DNA from 3 places in the Bacillus sp. C28GYM-DRY-1 genome. Region 1 is predicted to be linked to each of the others. Evidence: riboswitches for the same ligand, from Rfam matches in the RefSeq annotation. Region 1 holds a riboswitch; each other region holds the start of a gene.

Region 1 (3,273 bases):
TAGCCGTCCTTCATACGCCATCTTCCGGCACCGACAGGCGTTTCGCCGTCATACACAACGATATGCTCCGACTCATTTTCAAGTTCGTCAATTTCTTCTTCAGCAGGCACGTTTTGTTCTTTGACAAAGACTTCTTCTCTTACAAGAAATGCATCTTTCATTTGTTTTTCATTTTTTGCGATAACTGCTTCCAAATACTATTCTCCTTTGCCTAGCAAAAAGGTTTCATATACTGTCCACGATCCATTATCCAGCTGGTAAAGCAAGTGGAAACGATCAACGATTTCTTCATGCGACACTTCCTGCATTTTTAATTGACCGAGGACATCCGAATGCTCATCGTCGGAAAGGTTTTGGCCTACCGTCACATGCGGAACAAAAGCGTATTCCTGTTCACCAGCCAGCACACCGGTGTATAGCTTTTCATTGAGTGTTTTTAGTTCTTCCGTCGGCTCTGCTTTGATGTAAATGACATTATTAACAGGAGCAAATGAGCTGTATTTTGTCATTTTGAGAACGACCGGATGGGACTCCTTTGCGATGTTTCTCAGATGTGATACAAGCTGATCCGCTTTCTCCTCCGTCAATTCAAACGATGTTCTTAGCGTCAAATGGGGCGGGATCAGGGAATAGCTTGGATCATAGCGCTTTCTGTAAGAGTTCGCAAGGTCTTGGAGTTTTTTTGATGGAAATAAAACGATTCCGTATTTCATATTATGTCCCTCCTGGAAATAAAGTATGATTGAGTATTAAAGCATTTTTTTCAGGGCCGGCGTGATAAGCGGCTGCCAGTATGTCCACTTATGGTCTCCGTCAAATGGTTCAAAATCATAATCGGAAAGCTTCTTCTCCAGCAGCTGTTTCAGCTCACGGTTCGGTTCTGTAAAGTCCAGAATGTTCCCGTCAGTCGTGTGGACGTCAGTTTCTTTCGTGCCGATTTGGTGATAAATAGAGAGGTGTTCGATATTGTCCGACTGCTTCACGGCCTCCAATACATGCTTGTCAACATAGGGAGACTGCATAATGATGTTTCCGAACATATTCGGATAATCGAGTGCTGTCATGAGCGATATGGTCGCTCCGAGCGAATCGCCGATCAGCGTGCGTCCGTAGCCGACATGATAAGTAGGATACTCATCATCCGCAAACGGTACGAGCTCATGGGCGATGAACCGTTTATACGCTGAAAACTTGGAGCCCTCCGGATGATAGGTTTTTCTGCGTTCATCAACATCCTTATAAGGAACACCGATAATAATACTCCGGTCAATTTCACGTTTGGACAGCAATTCCTCGACCTGTCTGCCAATTCTCCCCAGCCTGAAATAATCGTGGCCGTCCTGCGCGATAATAACATGGTATTTATAAAGGGGGGAGTAGTTGGACGGCAGATAAACGAGCAATGTCATTTCCTCGTTAAGCTCTTTGGAAAAGAATTTCTTTTCTTGTACTGTGCCGTTTTTCGGTGCCATAATACATTCCTCCAGGACATCACTAGACTTTCTTGCTGTTTTCCATTATTGTACCATGAATTATTAGAAATTTCTCTCTTTAAACGGTTCGGAATTCGAAGAAAAAAGAGTTGAAATAAACTGCAAATTGCGCTAATATAAAACAATCAGAAAATTAAAACCGATATTTCTTATCGTGAGAGGTGGAGGGACTGGCCCTTAGAAACCTCAGCAACCGGCTTGTTTTGCATATGTGCAAAACGCCAAGGTGCTAAATCCAGCAAGCGTTTTTTATGCTTGGAAGATAAGAAGAAGCGTTAAACCCCTTCTTCTTATGAAGAAGGGGTTTTTATTATGAAAAGGGAAGGTGTCAGCTATATGTCACAGCACGTTGAAACGAAATTAGCCCAAATCGGGAACCGAAGCGACGAAGTCACGGGAACAGTGAGTCCTCCTATTTATTTATCAACAGCCTACCGCCACAGAGGGATCGGAGAATCAACCGGATTTGATTATGTCCGCACAAAAAATCCGACACGCCAGCTTGTTGAGGACGCGATCGCCAGCTTAGAAAACGGCGCGAGGGGGCTTGCCTTCAGTTCAGGAATGGCTGCCATCCAAACGATTATGGCGCTGTTTAAAAGCGGAGATGAACTGATCGTTTCATCGGACCTATATGGCGGCACGTACCGTCTGTTTGAAAACGAGTGGAAAAAATACGGATTGACCTTTCATTATGATGATTTCAGCGATGAGGACGGTTTACGCTCTAAGATTACGCCGAATACAAAAGCGGTGTTTGTAGAAACGCCGACAAATCCGCTCATGCAGGAGGCGGACATTGAAAAGATTGCCCGGATTACGAAAGAGTACGGTCTTCTGCTGATCGTTGATAATACATTTTATACACCGGTCTTGCAGCGGCCGCTTGAGCTGGGAGCCGATATTGTGATTCACAGTGCAACCAAGTATTTAGGCGGGCATAATGACCTGCTTGCGGGACTTGTCGTTGTAAAGGATGAGCAGCTTGGTGAGGAAATGTTTCAACACCAAAATGCGATCGGCGCCGTCCTGCCTCCGTTTGATTCGTGGCTTCTGATGAGAGGGATGAAAACGCTGAGCCTCAGAATGCGCCAGCATCAGGCAAACGCGCAGGAGCTTGCGGCATTTTTAGAAGAACAGGAGGAAATTGCCGATGTACTGTATCCCGGAAAGGGTGGCATGCTGTCCTTCCGTCTTCAAAAAGAAGAGTGGGTCAACCCGTTTTTAAAAGCGCTGAAGACCATTTGTTTCGCAGAAAGCCTCGGCGGGGTGGAGAGCTTTATTACATACCCTGCCACACAGACGCACATGGATATTCCTGAAGAAATCCGCATCGCAAATGGCGTCTGCAATCGTTTGCTGCGTTTTTCAGTTGGAATTGAACATGAGGAAGACTTAAAAGAAGACTTAAAACAGGCGTTATGTCAGGTTAAAGAGGGAGCTGTTTCATTTGAGTAATCACAATTGGACGCTGGAAACCCAGCTCGTGCACAATCCATTTAAAACAGACGGCTCAACAGGAGCGGTCAGTGTACCGATCCAGCACGCATCGACTTTTCACCAATCCTCATTTGAAGAGTTTGGCGCATACGATTACAGCCGCTCAGGTACGCCGACAAGAACAGCGCTCGAAGAAACAATTGCCGCACTGGAAGGCGGAACGAGAGGATTTGCTTTCAGTTCAGGCATGGCGGCCATCTCAACAGCATTTTTACTGCTGTCACAGGGCGATCACGTTCTTGTGACAGAAGATGTATACGGCGGAACCTTCCGCATGGTA
Region 2 (3,273 bases), on a different contig from region 1:
GGAATTCCCCGTCTGTCACGACGTTCAGGCCGGTTTCCTTCTGTTTTTCCACAATGCGGATGATTTCATCGTTTTCGATTTGGCGAAGCTGCTCAGCTGTAATCTCGCCGGCCGCTTTTTGCAGCCGCGCTTTTTTAACGGGCTCAGATCTCAGCAGGCTTCCAACTTGATCCGCGCGAAACGGCGGCTTTTTTCTTTGTCGTGCTTTTTGTTCTGTGTGTGTTGTTTGTTGTGGCATGTTGTCCATTCCTTCTTTCTATTTCGAATATAAAAAAGCTCATCCTTTGGATAAGGAAGAGCTTGTGTGACAATCTCAACCTTATCTTCAAGAGCAATCAATGCTCTAAAGGATTTAGCACCATTCTGTTAAACAGCGGTTGCCGGGTATCGCAGGGCCAGTCCCTCCACCTCTCTTAATAAGGAAAACCATTTTATGAAATTTTCTGATAGTATCTATTATTCACACATTTTCTGTTTCTGTCAATGATAGATTATCTCCACACATCGTTGGCGATGTCGATGACGTGGCGCAGCTTCGCCCATTGCTGCTCTTCTGTCAACAGATTGCCTTCTTCCGTAGAGGCGAAACCGCACTGCGGGCTGAGGCACAGCTGGTCAAGGCTGACAAAGCGCGCCGCTTCATTGATGCGGCGCTTCACATCCTCAGGATTTTCCAGATCGCCGTATTTGGATGTAATTAAGCCGAGCACAATGCGCAGATCCTTGCGTTTTACGAAACGGAGCGGATCAAAATGTCCTGAGCGGTCATCATCGTATTCTAAGAACAGCCCATCCAGATTCAAGCCGTCCAAAATTGTTTCCGCTACAGCGTCATAGCCTCCTGATGCCGCCCAAGTCGACTTGAAGTTGCCGCGGCAAATGTGCATTGTGATTGCTAAATCATCAGGGCGGTCTGCCACTGCATCGTTAATCGTTTTGGCGAATAAGGCAGGCAATGTTTCTGGATCACCGCCAAGTGCCCGGACGACCTCTCTGCCTTTTTCCTCAAAGAAGAGAGACCATGACGTATCATCAAGCTGAAGATAGCGGCATCCAGCATCATAGAAGGCTTTAATTGCTTTTTTGTACGTTTGGGCCAGATCATGAAAATATTCCTCTTGGTCGTCATAAATCTCTTTATCCGCCTTTTCACCGAAAAACAGCATATTCGGGCTCGGAATCGTCAATTTTGGTGTCGCGTCGCCGACGATCTCATGTAAAAATTGATAATCGGCAAGCGCTGGGTGGCTCGTAAAATCGAGTTTACCCGTCACTTTGATGCTCCGTGCTTTTGTTTTCGCATGATGGAATTGAATCCCTTCAGCCGGGATGAACGCTTCCACACCGTCAAGGCCTTCCAGGAAATCGTAATGCCACCAAGATCGGCGGAATTCCCCATCTGTTACCACATCGAGACCGATTTCTTTTTGTTTTTCTACAATGAGGGTGATTTCTTGATTTTCGATATCACGAAGCTGATCTGCAGTGATCTCGCCGGCCGCTTTTTTTTGCCGGGCTTCTTTTATTGGAGCAGATCTCAGTAAACTGCCGACATGATCGGCACGGAAAGGAGCTTTGCGTTGTTTTTCTGTTATTTGTCCTGCAACATTTGTTTGTTGAGCCAAGTCATTCGCCTCTTTTCTGCAATGGGGTGAGCATAAAAAAGCTCTCCCTTTGTGTAAGGAAGAGCTTGAATATCAAATCTCCGCCTCATCTGCAAGAACACAATGTTCTAAAGGATTTAGCACCATTCTGTTTGAAACAGCGGTTGCCGGGTATCATAGGGCCAGTCCCTCCACCTCTCTTGATAAGGTATATCTTCATATTCGAATTTCAATTATCTTAATATTATTACTTTTTGATCAATTGTCAACACTTTTTTAGAAAATGCTCTCATCTTCGTCGTTATATAATACCATATCAAGCACGATAGCAATGGCTGTACAGATCAGCACATCTTCCTCTTTTGCAATCTGTAAATGATAGGAATCACCCCAGCTGAGCCACTTTTTGCTCACTGACATACGGACATTCTCCCCGTCCGTCAGTTGAAATTCATCCTTCCACAAGTCGCCGTCAATTTCCCAGTTGAGCTGGGAAATTTCAAATTTCGGTTTGAAAAACGTTAGTTTCTTCGCCACCTCACAAGCTGTTTCCCCGCCAATGGAAATCTTGTATCGCGGCAGAACAGACATTGTTTTTTGTTCTATGGAAACGAGTGTTTTACCGGATGAATCTGTCATTTGTAGCGAGTCCCCTAACGAAAAGAATCGGCCCTCGACCTTGAAAGCCTCTTGTTCATCTCGGTCATAAATGTGAAATTCATCTTTAAAAGAGAACATTTTCTGTTTCATAAATAATTCGATCATTGCTGAAGTCTCCTTTTAGATTTGTTTTGTAAGAAGTTACGGACTGGCGGCAAGAAAGTTTCAAGTTCCAAATCTAGTAATCAGAAACCCGCTGGTTGTTTTCCTGAGTGATAAATGTTTCTAAATTGAAAAAGGCTGCATCATTCAGCAGCCTTTTCGTTAAATTATAGGATTAGGAAAGATGCATCCGGCGTTTTTGGCGGATCGCGTCAAGGTCGATTAGGTTGTTGTGATGAGGTGCAGCTGCTGGCAGAGGGCTTGTCTTTTGCGGTTTACGGCGATTGTCCTTGCTGAAAGAAAAAAGAAGATAGCCACATAATGCGATGATAATAAATAGGATCATTTTACATACCTCCCAAAAAAAGTTTTGGTATTATCTATTGTACGGATAAAAAGCCAAAAAGTATTCAAAAAATTCTAAATCAATAAAAAATAAATAACTGCCCCTCAAAAACAGTCTAACCTGTTGACCTGAAAATAGTCTTACAACAGGGTGTTAGTTCTGGTTGATGATTGGTTCTATAGTTACTATCGACGATAAAATAAAATCTTTTATATTACTTTTAACCTAAAAATTAATAATTCAAATTACCTGTTTTAGGTTGTTGTTTTCTTTCTTGTTTGGTTTATACCCTATTTTGCGGAATTAAACACAAAAAACCCAAATTTCGGAGCATTTGGGCGGTACGAGGGTATGCAGATTGTGGTTTTGTGGACTTGGAAGATTGATTAGAAGAAGCGTTTGAACATTTTTCTGATTTTTTGAAATGGGCTCGATTTCTTTTGTATGTTAAGCGGCCTGCTCCTTATCCATTTTTTCAATAGACTTTTTGCAGCTATAGCATGTTTTGTCATTTTTTCCTCCTCAACTGTTGATACTTGTTTTACGGAGGAAGTATTCAAA
Region 3 (3,273 bases), on a different contig from region 1:
ACCTCTGAGCAGAATTCCCGTCTTCATCAGCGAGCTTATCAAGGTTGGCCAAGTCATATCCAGTCGTCCATAATTCAGGAAGAACAAGAACATCTGCATGTTTGCTTTCTTTCTCAATCAAAAATTCAGCCTTTTTTATATTTTCCGAAGGTTTACCGTATGAAATATCAAATTGAAGACAAGATATCGTCCATTTCATCTTTTAAACACCCCAAATTTTTCTTTACTTTTTTCATTTAACCATATATGATGATGGACTATCATTTCAAGATTTTTTTAGAAGGTGAGAATAGATGAAATTTGAACAGTCTCATGTATTGCAGGAATTGCCAAAGCAATTCTTCGCTTCTTTGGTGCAAAAAGTGAACCGAAAGCTCTCAGAAGGACATGACGTTATCAATCTCGGACAGGGAAACCCTGATCAGCCGACTCCGGAACATATCGTCGAGGAAATGAAACGAGCCGTTGTTGATCCTGAAAATCATAAATATTCGTCTTTTCGCGGCTCATACAGACTGAAATCAGCCGCAGCAGCATTTTATAAACGAGAATACGGCATTGATCTTGACCCGGAGACTGAAGTCGCTGTATTATTCGGCGGAAAATCCGGTCTGGTCGAGCTCCCGCAATGCCTGTTGAATCCAGGTGATACGATTTTAGTTCCGGATCCGGGCTATCCTGATTACTGGTCAGGTGTCACACTCGCGAAAGCGAAGATGGAAATGATGCCGCTCGTAAAGGACAGGGCGTTTCTTCCTGATTACAGCAGCATCTCTGCTGAAGTGAGAGATCAGGCGAAATTGATGTATTTAAATTATCCGAATAATCCGACCGGAGCTGTTGCTACTGCCGAGTTTTTTGAAGAAACCGTGAATTTTGCAAAGGAACACGGGATCTGTGTTGTTCACGATTTTGCTTACGGCGCTGTAGGATTTGACGGCTGCAAGCCGTTAAGCTTTTTGCAGACTAAAGGTGCGAAAGATATCGGAATTGAAATTTATACGCTGTCAAAAACGTATAACATGGCAGGATGGCGGGTCGGCTTTGCTGTCGGTAACGCTTCGGTCATTGAAGCAATCAATCTTTATCAAGACCATATGTTTGTCAGTCTTTTCAGAGCGACTCAGGAGGCTGCAGCGTCGGCACTGCTAGCTGATCAGACGTGTGTGGCGGAGCAAAATGCCCGGTATGAGAGCAGGCGAAACGCTTGGATTGCGGCATGCCGGGAAATTGGCTGGGATGTGACAGCTCCGGCAGGTTCATTTTTTGCATGGCTGCCTGTGCCTGAAGGCTATACTTCCGAACAGTTCTCAGACCTTTTGCTGGAAAAAGCGAATGTGGCGGTTGCGGCTGGAAACGGCTTCGGTGAATATGGCGAGGGCTACGTCAGAGTCGGACTGCTGACAAGCGAAGAAAGACTCAAAGAAGCCGCTTATCGAATTGGGAAACTGAACCTGTTTACCCAAAAAAGCATTGACAAGATCTGATAACGATGGGATAATTCAAAATAATTTATAAAATCTATATTTTCTTATCAAGAGTAGGCAGAGGGACGAGCCCGATGAAGCCCGGCAACCGACTTATAAAGCACGGTGCTAATTCTTGCAGCTGGCGGCTGAGAGATAAGATTCGGACGAGAAACGAAACCTCTTTAGACGCGATTGCTGTTTGAAGAGGTTTTTTTATATGGATGAAATGAAAGGAGCTCTGGCATGGGTGAGTTATTAGCAACATATCTCCTGACCGAACCGGGAGCGGATACAGAGAAAAAAGCGGAACAAATCGCAACAGGATTAACAGTAGGCTCCTGGACTGATCTGCCCCTTGTAAAACAGGAGCAAATGCAAAAGCACAAGGGACGGGTGATAAAGGTAGAGGAAAGAGAGGGGACTCCTGCGACAGGAAAACAAGCGGTGATCACAATTGCCTATCCTGACATCAATTTCTCTCAGGATATTCCGGCTATGCTGACAACAGTGTTTGGGAAGCTGTCGCTGGACGGAAAAATCAAATTACTCGATCTTCACTTCTCTGACGCGTTTAAGCGCACACTGCCGGGACCGAAGTTTGGCGTATATGGCATCCGGAAGCTGCTGGGAGAGTTTGAGAGACCGCTATTAATGAGCATATTTAAAGGGGTTATCGGAAGGGACCTGAGTGATATTAAAGAACAGCTCAGACAGCAGGCGCTTGGCGGAGTTGATTTGATTAAGGACGATGAAATTTTCTTTGAGACAGGTCTGGCACCTTTTGAAACAAGAATTACAGAAGGAAAGCAAATATTGAAAGAAACGTATGAGCAAAACGGGCATAAAACGCTGTATGCTGTGAATTTAACTGGACGTACGGCTGATCTAAAAGATAAAGCGAGACGCGCCGCCGAATTGGGAGCGGATGCGCTTTTGTTTAATGTCTTCGCTTACGGCTTAGACGTCATGCAAAGCCTAGCGGAAGATCCTGAAATCGCAATCCCGATTATGGCACATCCAGCTGTCAGCGGGGCGTTTACGTCTTCTCCGTTCTACGGATTTTCTCACGCTCTTTTGCTCGGAAAATTGAACCGGTATTGCGGTGCTGACTTTAGTCTCTTCCCATCTCCATACGGTTCAGTTGCGCTTCCAAAAGAAGCTGCGCTGGCAATTCACGAAGAATGTGTGAGAGAGGATGCCTTTAACCAAACATTTGCCGTTCCGTCAGCAGGCATTCACCCCGGTATGGTTCCACTTTTAATGCGGGATTTCGGTATAGATCATATTATTAACGCCGGGGGAGGCGTACATGGACACCCGAACGGCGCCCAGGGCGGGGGCAAAGCGTTCAGAGCCATTATTGATGCGGTTTTAGAAGCCCAGCCGATTGATGAAAAAGCCGAACAATGCAAAGATCTGAAGCTTGCGCTTGAGAAATGGGGAAAGGTTGAAGCTGTATGACGACTCGAAAGCCTTTAATTATTTGTGATTTTGACGGAACCATCACGATGAACGACAACATTATAAGCATCATGAAAACATTTGCTCCGCCGGAGTGGACGGCATTGAAAGACGGCGTATTATCCAAAACGCTGTCGATTAAGGAAGGTGTCGGGCGGATGTTCGGCCTTCTGCCAAGCCGTTTAAAAGAAGAGATTACAAGTTATGTATTGGAAGATGCAAAAATCAGAGAAGGATTTCGGGAATTTGTAGCGTTTGTCAAGGAGCACGAGCTTCCGTTTTATATCGTAAGCGGAGGGATGGACTTTTTTGTATATCCATTGCTTGAAGGCATTGTGGAGAA

What was found. A riboswitch is a leader RNA that binds a small molecule or an ion and turns the genes downstream of it on or off. The one in region 1 is predicted to bind S-adenosylmethionine.
Region 2: linked by a shared signal. The riboswitch ahead of Q3W56_RS14705 (5-methyltetrahydropteroyltriglutamate--homocysteine S-methyltransferase) and the one ahead of metI (cystathionine gamma-synthase/O-acetylhomoserine thiolyase) in region 1 are both predicted to bind S-adenosylmethionine.
Region 3: linked by a shared signal. The riboswitch ahead of mtnW (2,3-diketo-5-methylthiopentyl-1-phosphate enolase) and the one ahead of metI (cystathionine gamma-synthase/O-acetylhomoserine thiolyase) in region 1 are both predicted to bind S-adenosylmethionine.

The regions. Positions count from the first base shown of each region.
Region 1 covers NZ_JAUMKF010000003.1:157,174-160,446, forward strand. Annotated here, with positions in the region: gene Q3W56_RS04570 (GNAT family N-acetyltransferase) at 1-194, opposite strand, end outside; gene Q3W56_RS04575 (YjcG family protein) at 198-713, opposite strand; gene Q3W56_RS04580 (esterase family protein) at 750-1,472, opposite strand; SAM riboswitch class I at 1,640-1,762, shown strand; gene metI (cystathionine gamma-synthase/O-acetylhomoserine thiolyase) at 1,830-2,951, shown strand; gene metC (cystathionine beta-lyase) at 2,944-3,273, shown strand, end outside.
Region 2 covers NZ_JAUMKF010000015.1:58,835-62,107, reverse strand. Annotated here, with positions in the region: gene Q3W56_RS14710 (5-methyltetrahydropteroyltriglutamate--homocysteine S-methyltransferase) at 1-238, opposite strand, end outside; SAM riboswitch class I at 317-423, opposite strand; gene Q3W56_RS14705 (5-methyltetrahydropteroyltriglutamate--homocysteine S-methyltransferase) at 492-1,625, opposite strand; SAM riboswitch class I at 1,708-1,814, opposite strand; gene Q3W56_RS14700 (LURP-one-related/scramblase family protein) at 1,881-2,369, opposite strand; partial or broken gene Q3W56_RS14695 (hypothetical protein) at 2,542-2,820, opposite strand.
Region 3 covers NZ_JAUMKF010000016.1:26,345-29,617, forward strand. Annotated here, with positions in the region: gene Q3W56_RS14935 (carbon-nitrogen family hydrolase) at 1-199, opposite strand, end outside; gene mtnE (methionine-glutamine aminotransferase) at 294-1,487, shown strand; SAM riboswitch class I at 1,529-1,629, shown strand; gene mtnW (2,3-diketo-5-methylthiopentyl-1-phosphate enolase) at 1,713-2,930, shown strand; gene mtnX (2-hydroxy-3-keto-5-methylthiopentenyl-1-phosphate phosphatase) at 2,927-3,273, shown strand, end outside.